DNA from 3 places in the Shigella sp. FC1967 genome. Region 3 is predicted to be linked to each of the others. Evidence: predicted binding sites of a transcription regulator. Region 3 holds the regulator's gene; each other region holds the start of a gene.
What was found. Region 3 encodes PhoB, which activates phosphate uptake and scavenging genes when phosphate is short. Its sites were predicted from a motif close to CTGTCATAAAACTGNCNNAT; they were not measured.

Region 1 (7,473 bases), on a different contig from region 3:
AACCCCCCTTTCCATGATGGTTTAGGGACAAGCTATGCCGCCGCTGAAGATATCATTCGCCTTGCCCCAAATTATCTGAAAAAAGGGGGTAAATTACGCATTGTAGCGAATTCATTTATCCCTTACCCGGATATACTGGATCATGTATTTGGTTCTCATGAAGTGCTTGCATCAACAGGTAAATTCAAAGTTTACCAAGCAACCAAGAAAGAGTAATCACAAGCCCTGTTATTTATAACGGGGCTTTATTTTTAGGGAAGGTTTTAAGTCATCATTCAAGGTATTTTATTTTTCATCTCCAGAATAATTTATTGAAAAAATAATTGACGCTAAAAATAAAAAGCATAAAATCCGCTTCCTGTCTGAATGCGAGAGTGGCGGAATTGGTAGACGCGCTAGCTTCAGGTGTTAGTGTTCTTACGGATGTGGGGGTTCAAGTCCCCTCTTCGCACCACTCAATCACTCTTCTTTTTTTCCTGTAATAACATCTCGTCGATGACTTGCTAAATATTCTATTCTCTATCCATGATACGCAACCACCAGTGTCATCAAACTGTAGGTTAATACAACACCTGCGGGGATCATTACCCACATCTGTAATTTCTTATGGAATAGCATCAAGGTTGATAACAGCATTGAAACGACTAAAACCAGCGTAAAGGCGGATGTTCCTACAATAGAATGTGTGAGTACGGTTACTAAAGAAGAAACCGCTAACATTTCCCATAAACTAATGCGAGATGTCCAAGATGTCACTGAAGATATACGTGTTGGTTTAGCCATAATAACCTACCACTAATGATAATGATTTTCATTATTATATATAACACCTATATCAAATCAACTTATATAAAGAAAAAAACTTGTTTTATATCCTTATTTTTTAAATGGTTATGTCTCTCTTTTAATAGAAGAAATAAAAATGCCCTATCATGTTTCCACGATAAGGCAATTAATTTTATTATGTTATTGTTATAGGCAATAACCGAAATTAAGCGTTATTTGGCTCAATAAAATGAAAGACTAAATGAATATCTTCAGGCTCTCTTTCATAAAGTTCAGGATCAGGTGTATCAATTAAACGACACCCTAAATGCTGATAAAAATTTACGCTATTTTCAGAAGGTGTTGATGAAATATATAACCCATCAGCTCCTTTTTGCTTCGCATATTCCACACAATAATCAAATAATATTCGTGCTAAACCTTGCCCACGTTGCTGATGGCTGACATGTAAAAAAGAGAGTTGAAGTAAAGTGCCATTTTGACCTCGTTTTTGCGGATCAACACTCGCAGCTGCAACTAGTTGACCTTGTTCAAAAACGCCCCAAAAAGGCGCACCTCGGTCAAAACTTTCGAGTAAAACAGGCGTATAGTGTTCTGCTTCACCTTCTGGCCAACCTTTCATATCAAAGCGTTGCGCTGTTAAAAGCAACGTTCCTTCTTTTAAGACATATAGCTTTTCAATAAGCTCAGTTCGATCAATTTCCCATACTTGTGGAATTTCATTTCGTGTTAATTGACGAATAATATATTTCATAATTAAAGATTAACCTGTTCTGATGATGATTCACTTCGTTCTAGTGCGTGATAAGCCACAGCACAGAACAAGGAATTCAACCGTTTCATATCACCAAGCAAACTGGTATGCAGAGAACTGGTTTCAATACTTTGCATATTATGCAAATGAAGACGTTCAACATGTGCAAACGAGTAACGCTGATTGAGTAAACGGAAACGATGTTTTGCTCGACGTAATTTACGAGCATGTTCCATGTTGCCGGAAACAAATACCGACATCGCCAGATTCAGATTACTTTGCAGACGCTCAAGGAGTGTCTGTAATTCACGACGTCCTTCCTCCGATAAAAATAAGTGGTGATTTAAACCTTTGCTCACCACTTCAGCTGACATACGCGCAATAATAGCGGATGATTGTTGTAAATTCATCGCTGTATCAATAATTTCAGCCCAACGTCGGGAATCTTCAGTTCCTAGATCATGCTGTTGAATTTGAGCCATATACAATTTAATGCTGCTGTGAAGTAATTCCACCTCTTCTTCTAGCTGGCTAATTTCCCTTTTTTGCTGACGATCGCCTTCCATTAATGCAGTAAAACGTTGCAGCATTTGTTCTATTACATCACCTAATCGTAGTGACTCTCTAACCGCATTAGCAATCGCCAATGAAGGCGTATCAATAGCTGATTGATCTAAATAACGCGGCGCCATTTCAGATCCCGTCACAGGTAATTCAGGAATAAGTCGCTGACATAATTTTGCCATTATGCCTACAAAAGGGATCATCAAAATACAGCGAGCAAGATTATAAATAACATGAAAATAGATAACGACTTCAGCGGGTGAAAATCCATATTGCTGAATTTTATTTGCAATGAGGGTTATCCAAGGTAAAACCAATAAAGCGCCAATTAATTTAAAAAATAAGCTTCCTAACACCACTTGACGCGAAACAACACTTTGCCCTCGGCTACTCATTAAGGCGAGTAATCCACTCCCAATATTAGAACCAATCACAATGCATAGGCTGATATACAAAGGCATTAGCCCTGTTGCACTCAATGTCGCAGTTAATAACACTGCCGCAAGACTTGAGTAGCTTACCATCGCAAATAAAGCACCAACGAGAAGAGCTAAAATGGTATCTCCACTTAATGAAGTAAAGATAGCTTGTACCGCACTGGCATGAGTAATTGGCTCAGCTGAGGTGACTATCAGTTGTAAGGCTAAAATAATTAAGCCAAGGCCAATGCCTACTCGCCCTAACTGCCCTACTCGCTCTTTTTTACGGCTTAGAAAAGTGATCACCCCGATAAGGATCAGAAGTGGAGATAGCCAAGAGAGATCAAACGTCAGCACACGCGCCATAAGTGCAGTACCCACATCTGCACCTAGCATAATAACAAGTGCGGGTGTAATCGAAATCAGTCCTTGTGTCACAAAAGAGATAACCAAAAGTGCCGTCGCATTACTGCTTTGGACTAATGCCGTTACTCCCACCCCCGCGAGGAAGGCGTTGGATTTTTTATTAATACTTTTACCTAAAATTCGGCGTAAATCGGAGCCAAAAACACGCATAATACCTGTACGAACAATATGAGTTCCCCAGACAAGAAGCGCAACCGATGAGAGTAAATGAAGCAGTGTCAGCATAGAAAAAAGAACCTTATTTTTATCGTTGTTTGTTTGACTCTGTTCTCCTTCAATCTCATAAAAAAGAGAAAGACCATGAGCAGATAAACTATCTGAAAAAGATTTTTTGCTGGTAATGCCTGAACAAAAATGGATGTTATTAGGCAAAAAGATATTGCAACTTAAGTGCAATAATCAATGGAGAAATTGAGAATTTTGTATGAATAAATGTGTAATTTCGATTAATTATAACAGAAAAGTGCTAATTTTCAAAATTAGACTATAAATAACCTATTGATTTATTATCACTTTATCGACATAAGATCGTATAAATAAAAAAAACGCGACTAGAGGGTATCTCTCTAAGTCGCGATAAAATACAACAAGTTTAGTAAGGCAATTCGACTACAACTTCAGACAGACTATAAATTTAACGGGAACTTATTTCAGACCCATCGCGTCACGCATTGTGAAGAATAAGTCTGTTTGGTCAGTTAACCCAACCACATTCGCCGCATGTGGACCATAAGCGGCAACACGAAGTTGTGAGCCAGTGTGTTCTTGTGACTCTTCTTCTGAGTTACCGTAGTTCACTACCATCACTGCACCATCTTTAGTGATCAGCGCTTGAGTTAACCCGCTTGATTTCACGTCCGCCTCAATAATTTGGCTTGAATGAGCATGATCAGCAGTTACGATAATCAAGGTGTCGCCGTTTTGTTTAGCAAAATCTAAACCGATTTGTACCGCTTCATCTAATGCAACCGTTTCACCGATTTGTCCGCAAGGATTCGCATTATGATCTTGCTTATCGATAGAGGCGCTTTCAACTTGTAAGAAGAAACCATTTTCATTCGTTTTCAGTAAGTCGATCGCTTTTTTAGTCATTTGTGCCAGTGTTGGCGCATTTGGATCGAGTTTAGAGTTAGGTTTGCACTCTAGAGGTGGATTATTTAAATTACCATGATACGTGGCTTTAGGGCCTTCCCAAGCCACAGCCATATTTCCTTCATGGAACAAACCCAGTACTGGCTTATCTTGGTTCGCAAGCGTAATTGCATCAAGTGATTTTGCATCTTTCACGATTTGATAACCACGCTCAATCGCTTGTTGCTCTAACGTTTTGCCTTTGTATTCACCCGCGGCAGCGGTTTGAGCAAAACTTTTCGCACCGCCCCCTAATGTAACATCTGCACGAGTGACTAATAATTGCTCAGAGATAGAACCTCTGCCGCCATTCTCTAATGCATTGGTTGAGCATTTTTCTAACGTTTCAACAGGGCCATAACATTTGCGTCCTGTTACATGCGAGAACAGCGCTGCTGGTGTTGCATCTTGAATTTCTGATGTTGTCACGTTCCCAGTAGCCTTTCCATTAGCTTTTGCTAATTCCAAAATAGTTTGGTGATCCTTACCAAACACATCAATCCCTAATGCACCATTATAGGTTTTGACACCCGAAGCCCATGCTGTTGCAGATGCAGCGGAGTCTGTGACATAGTTAGGTTTTTGTGTTTTTCTATCTAAAGCATAGTGTGTGTATTGACCCGTAATAGGTAAGGCATCGATACCTTTAAAGAAACCACCAGCACCTTCCGCATAGTTACGCGCAACAGTAATTTCCGAATCCCCCATACCATCACCAATAAAGAGGATCACATTTTTTGCTTGGTTATTATGTAAAGCTGCTTTTAATGCCTCAGTTTGATCCTGGGTCATACGGCGAGCACCGCCAAATTCCGTGATATTACCTTTTGCTGCACGATCTTGTGCCAAAATTGCATCAGCAGCAACGGGAGCTGCAAAAGAAGAGAAACTCGCACCAGCCAATAGCGTTGTTACAATAATGGATAAAATAGAACGTTGGTAACGATGAGACATAGCTTTTTCCTTGCACTCTAAAATAAAAAACAGGATTCATGTTTTAAGTCAGGAAAAGCTTACGGCTGTTAAATGACAAAGAAATGAAGAGTAAAAGTGATTTAGATGACACCTTTATGACAAGTTGATGACAAACAAAAAGCTTATACCGCGAATGCATGTATAAGCTTCTGTTGGATTAAAACATATTATTAAGGCGTGGTATTAAGACGCGCCGTTAAATTAGTCATTCTCTTGGGTTAATGCTTTTGCCCCCAAATACAGGGTTTCACACCAAGAAATATAATCATGTCCACTCGCCATTTCGAGTGATTTAACAGGATAACCTTTTTGTTCTAAAACCTGTTTAAGATGACGATTATTATTTAAAATCCCCCCCTTATCACCACGACTTTCAAATAACCCCGCCTCTAAAAAAAAATTGTAGTGGCTTTTTATCTGCTTGCTCAAATTGTCGAATAAGCCACTCAGGCTCTTCATTTTCAGGCGCCCACCAATAAGAGCCAGACATACTCAGCACTTTACCAAAACGATCAGGGCGATTAAATGCAACCCATGAAGATGCTAACCCGCCATAACTTGAGCCTGATACAATCGTCTCTGTTCCCGATACGTCAATCCCTTTCTCTTGTTCTAGCCAAACAAAGAGTTCATCTGCCAAGAAACGATAAAAATCAGGATTTGGTGGCAATTCAACACTACGGCGATCGCTGTCAATACTATCAACAAATAAGATCATCATCGGTGTCAATTTACCTTCCTCGATCTGTTTATCAAAAAACCGATCAATACCATATTGACGACGATAAGTTTGACCATCAAATAATACGAGGATCCGTGGTGTTTCCATTTTTTGTGCTGGCAGATAAAGCGCTATTTCACGATCATTATTTAAGATCTCACTGTGAAAACGAACAATCTCTGTCTTGCCTTTCATTGTTCTATCAAGAATATCGGGTAATTGACATTCACGTTTACTGTCCAAGGACAATAAAGAAAAGTGATTATAGATATCCTCAGATTGACTTGGCGAATTTTGAGAATTCAACGGATCGGCTTGTGCGGTGGTTAAAATCGCACGACGTTGCTCAAAAGGCTCTGAATTTTTAATAACAGGTACATCAGGTGCTAATTTATATTGCATTAGTGTATCGTTAGGAACGATATAACTACGGTACCAAATATCACTATTTGCTAAATGGGTTAACGGATCATGATTACCATCGGGTGATCCCAATAAATAGACATTCGATTTCGCGCCTCGCCATAAAAAGGTAACTAACTTTTTGTCATTATCATAAGGCTCAATCAGGGGAGCACCTTCCTGATGAACTTGTTGCCAAAACGCCTGAATACGTTGTTGATTTAGTTGTTGAGCAAGTGTTTGTAAACGGGGACTAACAGGGGCAATTCCCGCATCGTTATCTAACGGCTGATAAGGTTGTGTTGTTAGCGTGAATTGCCACTGCTTTTTAGCTTCGCCCTGTGCAACCAATTGATAATTCGCAGTTTTAGGTAATAAAAAACGTACTTTTTGCTGCCCATCAGAAGGAATATCTTTTAATAAACTGCGAATATGAGTGCCATCTTGTTTCTCTAACCGTAGGTTTTGTATCCCTTTTATGTTTAATTCAACATAACGCTCACGCTCTAAATGAGCAGCAAAACACAGCGTATTGTTATTATCAAACTGGCCTGTTATTTCTTTGCCTTCCGTTACGGCTAAACAATTAGCAAAACTGGGAAAAGAGGCCATCAACGCGCATATCATCAGAGGAATTCTCACTTTATTATTCTCGTTATAAACTATTGTGATAAACAATAGTAATGATAATTGTTATCAATTCAATTAAATAATTCAAATAAAAAAGATGTTAACTATCCAAGTCGTGCTGCAAAAATGTAGCGTTAACGCCTGTGACTGTGGTCTGTGATGTCCTTGCATTACCTATTGTTATCTTAGCAACACCGGCTATTTATCTTTTCTTTCCTGAGATATTAGATAACGATTAAATCCAATTGGAGTGATTTATTATTTTATTTGGATTTATCTTAATGTTTCCCTATTAGCCATCTTTATAAACTACACTATATAATAATTGCTATTTTTATATTAATAAAACTATCTAAGAGATATTACTTTATTATGAATAGACTTATTTTACGTGTTATTTATCTCATTACACTAATATTTTTCTATATCGAGTTTATCTGGATGTCTCACTTTCTGCTATGTGGAAAGGTAATCCACCTAAAACTAAAGAATATGTTCACTACGAAGAATTCAATGATAATATTGTTGCATCATTTAAATATGAAAATTTTTGTTTTAGAAAGAGATACAACTGTAAAATGTTCTAGTTTCTGCTCACGTTATCCTTCGTCTGGTATTGGTTTAGTCGGTGAAAAATATATTTTATCTTGTGGAAGATGGAGGAT
Region 2 (5,505 bases), on a different contig from region 3:
ATAGAGATCTTCAAGCTCTGTTTTACTTTGAGTTGCATTAATTGAAGAGTGCAATTCTGGTGTCAGTTTTCCTTGTTCTTCAATTGATTTTAAAATTGTTTGGCGGCGATCGTTGAGTTCCCGTAGGTAACCGAGGCGGGTTTCTAATTGACGTAATTGCGTATCATCTAATCCGCCGGTGACCTCTTTTCGATAACGGGCAACAAATGGCACCGTATTCCCTTCATCCAGTAACGTTATGGCCGAAAGGACTTGCTGGGGCTTAACAGAGAGCTCATCTGCAATAATTCGGCTTAATGATTCATTCATAATATATTTACCTACCGAGAGGAATAGTTAAAAAAGATGGCTATTATACACGCAGAGCACTAAAAAAATTTGGCAAATTTCCTATCTAGCTCGACAATTATGAGGAAATTAACAGATTATTTTAACATTCACGCTATAGTACCTTTATGAAATTCAATGTTGATGATAGTTTTTATTCGTAATGGCAAAAAGTAACTATATTACCCGTGATGGCTGGTATGCCTTAGACAAAGAGCTAAAATATCTTTGGAAAGAAGAGCGCCCGCGTGTCACACAATCAGTTTCAGAAGCGGCGGCACAAGGTGACCGTTCAGAAAATGCTGAATATATTTATGGAAAGAAGCGATTACGTGAAATTGATAGACGTGTTCGTTTTTTATCAAAACGTCTTGATGAACTCAAAATCGTTGACCCAGATCCTCGCCAAGAAGGAAAAGTCTATTTTGGTGCTTGGGTCACGCTTGAAGATGATAACGAAAATATCAAAACCTTTAGGCTTGTGGGTCCCGATGAATTTGATCCAGCAAAACAGTGGATTTCTATTGATTCCCCTGTTGCCAGAGCGCTTATTGGTAAGCAAGTTGATGATGAAATTAGTGTGCAAACACCCGGTGGTGAAGTTAATTACTGCGTATTATCTATCAAATACAATTCGGAATAAGATAAATCAATAGTTTTATTCACTTTAGCTGAGCCAATGAACAAGTTTTACCTATAAATTATTAACATTTATTCTTTGGTTTTGGTTTAATATTCTTATCGATGATAGAATTCGCTAACAAAAGCATTTGCACTTCAGGAGCTTAAAAAATGCAAGAAAGTTATAAAGTGCTAATCGTGGATGATGATTTACGTCTGCGTTCACTCTTAGAGCGCTATTTGACAGAGCAGGGTTTTCAAATCCGTACTGCCGCAAACGCCGATCAGATGGATCGTCTGCTCACTCGCGAATCTATCCATCTTATTGTGCTCGATTTAATGCTTCCTGGTGAAGATGGTCTCTCTATTTGCCGCCGCTTAAGAAGCCAAAACAACCCTATCCCTATTATTATGGTTACTGCGAAAGGGGAAGAGGTTGATAGAATTGTTGGACTTGAAATTGGTGCTGATGATTACATCTCAAAACCCTTTAATCCAAGAGAACTACTCGCACGTATTCGCGCAGTTCTCCGCCGCCAAGCAAACGAATTACCAGGTGCGCCTTCACAAGATAACGCCGTTATCTCTTTTGGTAAGTTCAAGTTAAACCTTGGTACACGAGAAATGTTCCACGAAGAAGAGCATATGCCTCTGACAAGTGGTGAATTTGCTGTATTGAAAGTACTGGTATCACACCCTCGTGAACCGCTTTCTCGTGATAAGTTAATGAGTCTTGCTCGTGGTCGTGAATACAGCGCAATGGAGCGCTCAATTGACGTTCAAATTTCTCGTTTACGCCGCATGATTGAAGAAGATCCTACGCACCCTCGTTACATTCAAACGGTTTGGGGACTGGGTTACGTCTTTGTTCCTGATGGAACCAGTGCTCAATGAGAAGACTGAGGCTTTCCCCTCACAATAAACTGACACGCTCGTTATTTCTGGTTATCTCGCTACTTTTTTTTAGCTTGATAGCCAGTTATATCGTTGTACAGCACCTTATTGTTGGACCAAGCCTGCAGCAATTTAATAAAGTATTAGCGTATGAAATACGCACATTAATGCCTGAAGAATTGATCCTAGTCGATGGCACTCCGCTAAAAATTTCCCCTGCATTACGCAATAAAATCTATAACGAATTGGGTATCTCTTTCTTTGATAAGGAAGCCGCACTTGAGGCAGGACTCTATTGGGCAAAAATGAATGATGAACTCAGTGAACAGATGACTGAGTATCTCGAAGGGGAAACCGAAATTTGGATCGAGAATACGTTGGAATATCCTGTCTTATGGGTCAATACACATATCTCTCCTTCTCTTTGGATCCGAGTCCCACTGACGGAATTAGGGCAAAACTACTTACTGCCTGTTTATCGCCAAGCGATTATTTTTATTATTATCGTTGTCGCTTTTTTCTGGCTTTATAGCCGTTTTCAAAATCGCCCACTCAATGAAGTAGAGTATGCCGCACGTCGTATCGGGAAAGGGGTTATTCCCCCTCCAATCCCTGAATCTGGCTCTTCTGAAATGCGATCAATTATTCGTGCCTTTAACCAAATGTCGTCAGGAATTCGCTCATTAGATAATGATAGAACGCTTGTTATGGCAGGTGTTAGCCATGATTTGCGTACACCATTAACTCGAATTCGTTTGGCAACGGAAATGATGAGCCCCGAAGATAGTTACCTTGCAGACTCTATCAATAAAGATATCGAAGATTGTGATGCCATCATTGGGCAGTTCTTAGACTATATGCGCACAGGTAAAGAGATGTCTTTAGAACTGTGTGATATGAATAATCTATTACAAGAAGTCATTTCAGCTGAATCTAATTCAGGAAAAATCAGTGAAGAACATCTTCATCCTGAACCTATCAATATCACCGCTAATCCTATTGCAGTAAAACGGGCACTTGCCAATATGGTTGTGAATGCCACTCGCTATGGCAATGGCTGGATAAGCATTTCAAGTGGCAAAAATGAAGAATATGCGTGGTTCCAAGTTGAAGATGACGGCCCGGGTATTCCACAAGAAGATAGACAACGACTTTTTCAACCTTTTGTTCAAGGTGAGCAAGCACGTAGCTCAACGGGTGCAGGTTTAGGATTGTCCATCATTCGCCGTATTATGGATGCTCATGGTGGTTATGTTGAGCTTGATGATAGCGTTAAAGGCGGATTATTAATTCGTGCCAACTTCCCATTAAAAGAACGTGAAGATGAGGATGATTAGTCCACTCGATTTCAAGTCTTAGACCGGCTTTTTATTACGCCATTTCCATTCTGTTTTTCTCCCCCTATAAATATTTCATCATTTTTTCGCTTTGTCATAAAACTGTCACAATTAAGACATTTAATTGTCATCAAACTGACCTATTGTCTGTGCGTACCGTAACCGAAGTTGATAGATGTCGAAATTTATTCTACCTATCCCACAGGAGGGATTATGAAACTGATGCGTACCACCCTGACTAGTGTCATTGCCGCTGCGTTTTCAATGACCGCTCTTTCTGCACAGGCAACGACCTCGCTGACTGGTGCTGGCGCAACGTTCCCTGCCCCAGTTTATGCTAAATGGGCAGATTCCTATCAGAAAGAAACGGGTAACAAAATTAACTATCAAGGCATTGGATCCTCTGGTGGTGTTAAGCAAATCATTGCAAATACGGTTGATTTTGGTGCTTCTGATGCGCCATTAGCAGATGATAAATTACAAGCTGACGGTTTATTCCAATTCCCTACCGTGATTGGTGGCGTTGTTATGGCAGTCAATATTCCTGGTATCAAATCAGGTGAACTGACCTTAGATGGCGAAACTATCGGTAATATCTATTTAGGCAAAATCCAAAAATGGAATGACCCTGCCATTGCTAAACTCAATCCTGGCGTAAAATTACCGGATCAAAATATCGCGGTTATTCGTCGTGCTGATGGTTCAGGAACATCTTTCGTTTTCACTAGCTACTTATCAAAAGTCAATAACGTCTGGAAAGATGAAGTCGGCGCTGGCTCTACCGTTAAATGGCCGACAGGCTTAGGTGGAAAAGGGAATGATGGTATCGCTGCATTCGTTCAACGTGTACCCGGTTCAATTGGTTATGTTGAATATGCTTACGCGAAACAAAACAATCTTGCTTACACTAAATTAGTCACCGCTGATGGCGAAGTTATCGCTCCGACAGCAGACAGTTTCAGTGCTGCTGCAAGAAAAATTGATTGGAGCAAAAGCTTTGCACAAGATCTGACTAATCAGAAAGGTGAAAATGCATGGCCGATTACATCAACCACCTTTATCTTAGTGCATCAGAAGCAGCAGAATGCAGAAAAAGGTAAAGAAGTACTGAATTTCTTCAACTGGGCTTACGACAAAGGTAATCAAGAAGCGAAAAATCTAGATTACGCCGTATTACCCACAGAAGTTGTAGAACAAATTCGTGCTGCATGGAAAACCAGTATTAAAGACAGTAATGGTAAACCGATTTACTAATAAAATTGGTAATCATTAAGAGATAAGTTAACGTTCACCCCCTGCTAAACAGGGGGTAATAAATTAAAAGAGGCTTTATGGCCGAGCATACAACGGTAATAAAGGCCCCTAGTAAACGAGGGGACGTTATTTTCAGCGCACTGGTTCGCCTAGCTGCGTTGGTTACACTTTTGCTTTTAACAGGTATCATTGTTTCACTGATTTTCGCCTCATGGCCAAGCATTCAACAATTTGGTCTTTCATTCTTATGGTCAAAAGAGTGGGATCCTCCTGCTCAGGAATTTGGTGCACTAGTACCTATTTACGGCACCATCGTTACCTCTGTCATCGCACTAATTATTGCCGTTCCTGTCAGTTTTGGTATCGCGCTTTTCTTAACGGAATTAGCCCCTAATTGGTTAAAACGTCCGTTAGGTATCGCGATTGAGTTACTCGCGGCTATTCCAAGTATTGTTTACGGCATGTGGGGACTATTTGTCTTCGCACCACTCTTTGCAACCTACTTCCAAGAGCCCGTTGGTAATGTACTTTCTTCCATTCCTATCGTTGGCGAACTGTTTTCCGGTCCTGCTTTTGGTATTGGTATTTTAGCTGCGGGCGTTATCCTCGCGATCATGATCATTCCTTATATCGCTTCTGTTATGCGTGATGTGTTTGAACAAACACCGGTCATGATGAAAGAGTCTGCTTACGGCATTGGTTGTACAACATGGGAAGTGATTTGGAATATCGTTCTACCTTATACCCGTAATGGCGTTATCGGCGGTATTATGTTGGGATTAGGTCGTGCCTTAGGTGAAACGATGGCAGTAACCTTTATCATCGGTAATACCTACCAGTTAGATTCTATCTCGCTGTTTATGCCGGGTAACAGTATCACGTCTGCATTAGCAAACGAATTTGCTGAAGCAGAAACAGGATTACACACGGCCGCATTAATGGAATTAGGGCTTATCCTGTTTGTCATCACCTTTATCGTTCTTGCGATTTCGAAGTTTATGACATTACGTTTATCAAAAAATGAAGGCGCGCGCTGATATGTCCAAAACATCCTCTTCTTCATTACAAGTTC
Region 3 (7,473 bases):
AAGTTACTATTAATTAATAATATTAAAATTTAACGCTACGATATTAGTTTTTATTGATATTAAAAATATAGGAACAAAAAAGCCTTTATCACAAATTGAATTCAAGTGATAAAGGCCTTTAAAAAGCATACTGCTAGTGTGTTTTTTTAGCGGTAAGCAGGGTTTGAGGAAGGATAAAAGAGAACGTACTCCCAACACCGACTTTACTTTCAATATTCAATTGAGAGTGATGATGAAGCAATGATTTTTTCACAATAGCCAAACCTAACCCAGTTCCACCAGAATGACGAGAGCGAGCTTTATCAACGCGATAAAAACGTTCGGTTAAACGCGTTAAGTGTTCAGCGCTGATCCCCGCCCCATTATCTGAAACACTAAATAACATACCTTGAGGAATTTTCTTCCAACTGACATTTATGGTTGAACCTTCGTCAGTGTGATTAATAGCGTTATACACTAAATTAGAAACCGCACTACGCAGTTGCTCTTCATTACCACGAACAGCCCACTGTTCATCAACATCAAAAATAATCTGATGTTGACCTTGACTGAGTGAGTTAGCTTCTTGTTGTAATAAAGCCAAAATAGCAGGAATATCAACAATCTTGTTTAAATCAATATGGGGGGCAGATTCAATACGAGAAAGCTGTAAGAGCTGCTGCACAAGCGTATCCATACGTTTAGCTTGCTCTTGCATCGTGACTATCGCTTTATGCTCAGCGGGTTTTTCTACACTCTTTTCTTCCATCATTTCAAGATAACCTTGAATAACGGTTAACGGTGTTCTTAACTCATGACTCACATTAGCAAAAAAATCACGTCGCGAGTTTTCTAGTTTATTTTTTTCTGTCACATCACGAGCTACCATCAAACGCTGGTCTTCGCTATATGGCATCACACGGAACTCAACAATAGAGCCATTATTGAGTGAAATGGTTAAGGGGCGACTAAAATCACCCGCAGTAAAATAGTGTAAAAAATCAGGATAACGTAATAAGTTAAAAATAGTTTGCCCGTTATCTTCAGGCCAACGAAAACCTAATAGATGTTGAGCAAGGCTATTACACCAAAAAATATTCCCTTCATTTGTCATCATCACAACAGCATCGGGTAGACTTTCAGCCCCACTTCTAAAACGTTTAATTAAATCACCTAATTCTCTACGTCGCTTACGATTACGTTGCTGAGTTTGTCGAATACCATAAAAAAATAGGCTCCCATCCTCCCCTACCTTCAGGGGGCAATATCGAGCGATCTAACCATAACCATTTAGATAATTTCAGCAAATTATAAGCATGCCACACAAGGGCACTGAGAAGCGATGCCACCAGCAACCAAGGAAGATGCCCGATAAAAAGCGATAATATAAAGGCAGGCAAACAAAATAGACATAGCCCCCAAACGAGGGCTTTCCACGATAGTCGTTCTAACACCTGACGATTACTCCCATATTGACTTAGAAACGGGCAGAGAAACGATATCCCGTTCCGCGTACTGTCTGTATCATTCTGTCATGACCATCTTCTTCAATGGCCTTACGTAAACGACGAATATGCACATCAACAGTACGGTCTTCGACATAAACATTCGTTCCCCAAACATAGTTTAACAGCTGTTCTCTGCTGTATACGCGTTCAGGATGTGTCATAAAAAAGTGCAGGAGTTTAAATTCGGTAGGGCCCATCTCAATCGGTTTATCTTGACTCGTCACCCGATGAGAAACAGGATCAAGTCCTAATCCATTGAACTCTATGATATCTTCCGCTGACATTGGTGATAAACGCCGTAAAATTGCCTTCACACGAGCAACAAGCTCTTTAGGTGAAAAGGGTTTGATAACATAATCATCAGCACCCGTTTCTAACCCTTGAACTTTATCTTCTTCTTCCCCTTTCGCAGTTAGCATAATAATTGGGATATCACGGGTGTTACTTTCCCGTTTCATCTGCTTTATTACCTGCAAACCAGATCCCCCAGGGATCATCCAATCTAATAAAACCAGATCAGGGTAAGGATCAATAAGAAAGCTCAATGCAGAATCATAGTCTTCTGCTTCAATAGGTTGAAAACCATTTTGTTCCAAAACAAAACAGATCATCTCTCGAATTGCGGTTTCATCTTCAACAACAAGAATACGCCTTGCCATACTCTATCCTGTGTAATGTATATAGAGGGTCAAAATGATTATGATGCAGTTTTATGACAGATTTATGACTAACCTTAACATTACTGAAATAGATCCCTGTTGTTAAGGCAAATAAGTCGTTTTTTGGTGAAATGTCACTCAAAAAGAAGGCTTATGTTGAGTTTTCACTAAAAAAAGTAAGGTGCGTTATACTCTCCAACAGATAAAAAAGAGGGATAGTAATGCGGATTATTCACACATCAGATTGGCATTTAGGGCAATATTTTTTTACTAAGACTCGCGCTAAAGAACATCAACAGTTTCTTGATTGGTTGTTAGCACAAATTAAACATTATCAAGTCGATGCACTGATTGTTGCAGGCGATATTTTTGATACTGGCTCCCCTCCAAGTTATGCCAGAGAACTTTATAACCGTTTTGTGGTTGCTATTCGAGACACACAATGTCAGCTCGTTATTCTTGGTGGTAATCACGACTCGGTGGCAACACTCAATGAATCAAAATCACTATTGGCGTGTTTAAATACAACCGTTATTGCTAATGTTGATACTGAAACACCACAAGCCCCGCTCATTCTTCCTCAAAAAGATAACACTCCGGGAGCACTGCTTTGTACTATCCCTTATCTACGCCCCAGAGATATGATCAGCAGCAAAAGTGGACAATCTGGGGCTGAAAAACAAAACGCTCTAAAAGAAGCCATTGCTGATTATTACCAAGCTCAATATCAAGTTGCTCTTGATTTACGTAAAAAATTGAATGCAAATATCCCCATTATTGCAACAGGTCATCTCACGACTATCGGTGCAAGCGTCACCGATTCAGTACGTGAAATTTATATTGGGACTTTAGAGGCTTTTTCTGCAACCCTATTTCCTGAATTTGACTATATTGCTCTTGGTCATATTCATCGCCCTCAAGTGGTGAATAAATCAGGTCATATTCGTTATAGTGGCTCCCCTATTCCTTTAAGTTTTGATGAGAGCGGACAACAGAAAAGCGTCTGTCTTATCGATTTTGAGCAAGACAAACTCACTAACCTCACACTTTTACCTATTCCTGAGCTTCAGTTACTACGCACTATTCGTGGTTCATTAAAAGAGATAGCAATACAACTTGAGGACTTAAAAAAAACAATACGGTGAAATAGAGACCACAATTTGGTTAGATATCGAAGTCTCAACCCAAGATTATCTCAGTGACATACAAACTCGTATTCAAGAGCTCACTCACGATCCGCTTTTTGATGTGATCTTATTAAGAAGAGCCAGAAAACAACGCCAAGCATTCACTCAAAATGAAAACGAAACACTGACTGAGTTAACCGTTTATGATGTTTTTGAAAGGCGCTTAGAACAGCATGAGTTTGATTCAGAAGAGATAAAAACACGCTTAACAACATTGTTTAAGCAAGCCGTTGAAATGGCAGAACAAGAGGATAACGAAGCATAATGAAAATCTTAAGTCTGCGATTTAAAAATATTAATTCCTTAAAAGGTGAATGGAAAATTAACTTCAACCAAGAACCTTTTATTAGCAACGGATTATTTGCGATTACAGGCCCTACGGGGGCGGGAAAAACCACCCTGTTAGATGCGATAAGTTTAGCGCTTTATCATCGAACGCCACGACTCGATAAAGTCACACAATCACAAAATGAGTTAATGACACGCCATACAGCAGAATGTTTGGCTGAAGTTGAATTTGAAGTCAAAGGTGTGGCTTATCGTGCATTTTGGGAACAACGTCGTGCTAATTATAAAGAGGATGGTAATCTTCAAGCACCACAAGCAGAACTGGTTAAACTCAATACCATAGGTGGCGAAGACAAAATATTGGCGAGCAAGATAAGCCAAGTGAAAGAGATGATCATTAATATCACGGGTCTTGATTTTGATCGTTTCACTAAATCAATGTTACTTTCTCAAGGGCAATTTGCGGCTTTTTTAAATGCGGATGATAAATCTCGCGCTGAATTACTCGAAGAACTGACTGGCACAGATATTTATCGCCATATTTCCCAATCTATCTTTAAACATTGGCGTGAAGAAGAACAAGCATTAAAAACGTTAAAACAGCAAGCCGAAATGATGGCGTTATTAGATGAAAATGCTCGCCAAGCTTTATTAACTGAACAAACTGAGCTTTTTGCCAAAGAGCGCCAATTACAAAAACAACAACAGGAATATCAAGCAGCACAACAGTGGCAAGAAAAAGAAACTGAACTTAGTAAAAACAAAGCATTAGCACAAACTGAGGTTAACTTAGCACAAGCAGCATTAGTTGCAGCTAAACCTGAGATTCAACGTCTTGAAAATAGCGAACCCGCAGAAAAAATCCGTCCAATTTATGATGAAAAAAACCGTCTATTAAAAGAACAAGCCTATATTGAGTCACAATGCTCAACACTAAAAGAAGAAAAACAACGGATTGAACAACAGAGCCAACCGATTAATCAGCATCTCGTCGAGGCTCGTAATACATTTAAACAACACAATGAGAAAAAAAACAACAAATATTACAGCTTATTCGTGAAAAAAGTAACACCATTAGATAATCAGTTAATCTTGCTACAACAGGATATTTCAGTAAAAAACACAGCAAAAAAAATACGCTAGAGAAAACAAAGTCAGAATATCTAGAAAAAAATACAGTTAACAGAAACCCAATTAGCGAGCTCACAAACGCAATTCAATGAATTAAATGACTATTTAACTCAGCATACAGCCCATGCTCAACTTGCTGAAAATTTACCTTTATGGCAACGTTATTTTGAGCAATATGATGAAAATTACAGAAAAATAATTTAATTAGCCAGAAAAGCGAAAAAGTAGAACAAGAAAAAAGAACAGTTTCTTAAACGTTCTCTTGAGAAAACAACACATACACTAGAAAAACAACAGCACACGCTTAAGTTGCAACAGGAACAATTAAGTCAATTACAAACGCAAATTGAGCAACAAAAGAAAACAGATGCCATTGCAGATATCCCTCATCGTTTGCAACAAATTTCTCAGCAAAGAAATGCTCTCGCAAAACTCATGGGATTACAGGCTCAATTACAGCATGCTATAAAAACGAAACATCAATACCAAAAAACACAGTCAGACAATCAGCAAAAAAATAGTCATGCTAACTGAAAACATCAGTAAAAATGGCATCGTTTTAAAAGAGAAAGAACAGCATCTCAAAGACTTAAATGATAATTATCTTTTAATACGCAAATTAGCAGAATACGAAGAAGAAAGACTGCGTTTAGTTAAAGACACCCCATGCCCTGTATGTGGTTCAACTGAACATCCTTATGTTGAAAAATACAAAGAAATTAAGCCCGACGAAACCAAAACACGATTAGATATTTTAACGCAACAAGTTCATGTATTAACAATAGAGTTAGTGGAACAAAAAACACAGTGCGCTAACTATCAAGCTCAAAATGAAAAACTAAGTCTTGAACTTGAGCAGCTCACACAAGATATTGCGTCATTAAAACAGCAATGGCGAGTTTTAGCTCAAACTTACGCATTACCCGATGTTGATAGCGAAGAAACAGATCTAACTCAATTAGATTCAGAACTTGAAAAAGAAGATAATTTACTGGCACAAAAACAGATTAGTTATCAACAATTAGAAGCCCAAATTCAACAAGAATACAAACGGTTATCTGATAGCAAAGAGCAATTTAATCAACAACAACAAGCGATGTTTCATCAACAAAATGAATTTGCTCAACAACAGAGAGAGGTTTCCAATAAACAACAGCAAACAGCGCAATATCTTCAACAACAAACCCAGTTAGCGCAGGAGCTTCAATCTCTTGTCAAACAGCAAGGTTATGAATTACAGGAATTTGAAGACAAAATTCAATGGCTTATTGCGCGTAAAAAAGAGAACCAACAATATCAATTAACCTTAAAAACACATTCTGAATTACAACAAACAATTCGTGAATTGTTATTAACGCTGGAAGAGAGAAAACGCTATTTATCTGAATCTCAAAAAGAACTTGATGCTGTTTTAGTTCATTTAAAACAATTAAATCAGCAACAAGAACAGCTAAACGCACAACGCCAAGCTTTATTCGGGACACAAACTACTGAAGATGCACGTAATGAGTTGGATAAACAGAGCCAATGGTTACAAAAACAAATCGAGCAATATAGCGAAGAAAAAAAATCGACTCGAAATACGTTTAAATCAGCTAATTGGTCAATATCAGGAAAACGAAAAATCACAACAACGGCTTAATGTCCACTCACAAACCATTCTTGAACAATATCAAAATAAATTAAAAAATAGCCCTTTTGCTGATGAAAAGGCATTTCTGGCGTCGCTGTTATCCGTTGAGGAAAGAAATCGTTTACAAGAGCAGCAAAAACAACGGCTTGATAAGCTATTGCAAGAGAAAACACGTTTAGACACTCAAGTAAATAACTATCAACAGCACTTGTCACAACAACCGATATTGGTAACACAACAAAATTTTGAACAAATTACCGCCCAGTTATTGCAGTTAGAAACACAAATGACTCAAGTACAAGAAACGAAGTTTCGTATTCAAGAGCAACTGCGTATTGATGAGGAAAAACGTAAAGAGCAACAGGATCTATTGATCCATATTACCAAACAACAATCTCAATTCGATGATTGGAGCTACTTAAACGAATTAGTCGGATCAGCATCAGGCGATAAATTCAGCCGTTTTGCTCAAGGATTAACACTTGATCATCTCATTTATTTAGCTAACCTTCGTTTAGAAAAACTTCATGGACGTTATTTCTTGCAACGCAAAACACCCGCAAGCCTTGAACTACAAATTGCCGACACGTGGCAAGCCGATGCGTTGCGAGATACTCGCACGCTATCAGGTGGCGAAAGTTTCTTAGTTAGCTTATCTCTCGCCTTAGCGCTGTCGGATTTAGTCAGTAACAAAACTCAAATCGAATCACTATTTCTAGATGAAGGCTTCGGCACATTAGATCCTGATACTCTAGATATTGCATTAGATGCTCTCGATAGCCTAAATGCATCCGGCAAAATTATTGGCGTAATTAGTCACGTAGAAGCTATGAAAGAGCGCATTCCTGTACAAATTAAAGTGAAGAAGGCGGGAGGATTAGGTATTAGCCAACTCGCTCCCGAGTTTAGATGTTCAGATAAATAAATTATAAATCAAACAGTTAAAAACTAGGTCGAATATTTTGACGTAACTGATTAAATTTTTTTATATATCAATAAATCACGACTAAGCCCTATAGTATGTCCATAGATTAGCTCAAGCTAAGACACGCTTTAAGCGCTCAAATTTATCAAGGAGACAATCATGT

Region 1: the regulator PhoB is predicted to act here: its motif matches at 5,138-5,157, upstream of phoA (alkaline phosphatase).
Region 2: the regulator PhoB is predicted to act here: its motif matches at 3,271-3,290, upstream of pstS (phosphate ABC transporter substrate-binding protein PstS).

The regions. Positions count from the first base shown of each region.
Region 1 covers NZ_MIIZ01000632.1:4,262-11,734, forward strand. Annotated here, with positions in the region: gene rsmC (16S rRNA (guanine(1207)-N(2))-methyltransferase RsmC) at 1-216, shown strand, start outside; tRNA gene BHE89_RS08010 (tRNA-Leu) at 369-454, shown strand; gene BHE89_RS08015 (DUF1435 family protein) at 520-783, opposite strand; gene BHE89_RS08020 (GNAT family N-acetyltransferase) at 992-1,540, opposite strand; gene BHE89_RS08025 (Na/Pi cotransporter family protein) at 1,543-3,174, opposite strand; gene phoA (alkaline phosphatase) at 3,595-5,034, opposite strand; gene BHE89_RS08035 (alpha/beta hydrolase-fold protein) at 5,429-6,790, opposite strand; gene BHE89_RS08040 (hypothetical protein) at 7,437-7,473, shown strand, end outside.
Region 2 covers NZ_MIIZ01000635.1:348-5,852, reverse strand. Annotated here, with positions in the region: partial or broken gene BHE89_RS08160 (Tex-like N-terminal domain-containing protein) at 1-309, opposite strand, end outside; gene greB (transcription elongation factor GreB) at 491-970, shown strand; gene ompR (osmolarity response regulator transcription factor OmpR) at 1,120-1,842, shown strand; gene envZ (two-component system sensor histidine kinase EnvZ) at 1,839-3,179, shown strand; gene pstS (phosphate ABC transporter substrate-binding protein PstS) at 3,393-4,433, shown strand; gene pstC (phosphate ABC transporter permease PstC) at 4,511-5,470, shown strand; partial or broken gene BHE89_RS08130 (ABC transporter permease family protein) at 5,472-5,505, shown strand, end outside.
Region 3 covers NZ_MIIZ01001042.1:107-7,579, forward strand. Annotated here, with positions in the region: partial or broken gene phoR (phosphate regulon sensor histidine kinase PhoR) at 134-1,433, opposite strand; gene phoB (phosphate regulon transcriptional regulator PhoB) at 1,457-2,146, opposite strand; partial or broken gene sbcD (exonuclease subunit SbcD) at 2,368-3,598, shown strand; partial or broken gene BHE89_RS27520 (AAA family ATPase) at 3,598-7,310, shown strand; gene BHE89_RS17925 (nitroreductase family protein) at 7,470-7,473, shown strand, end outside.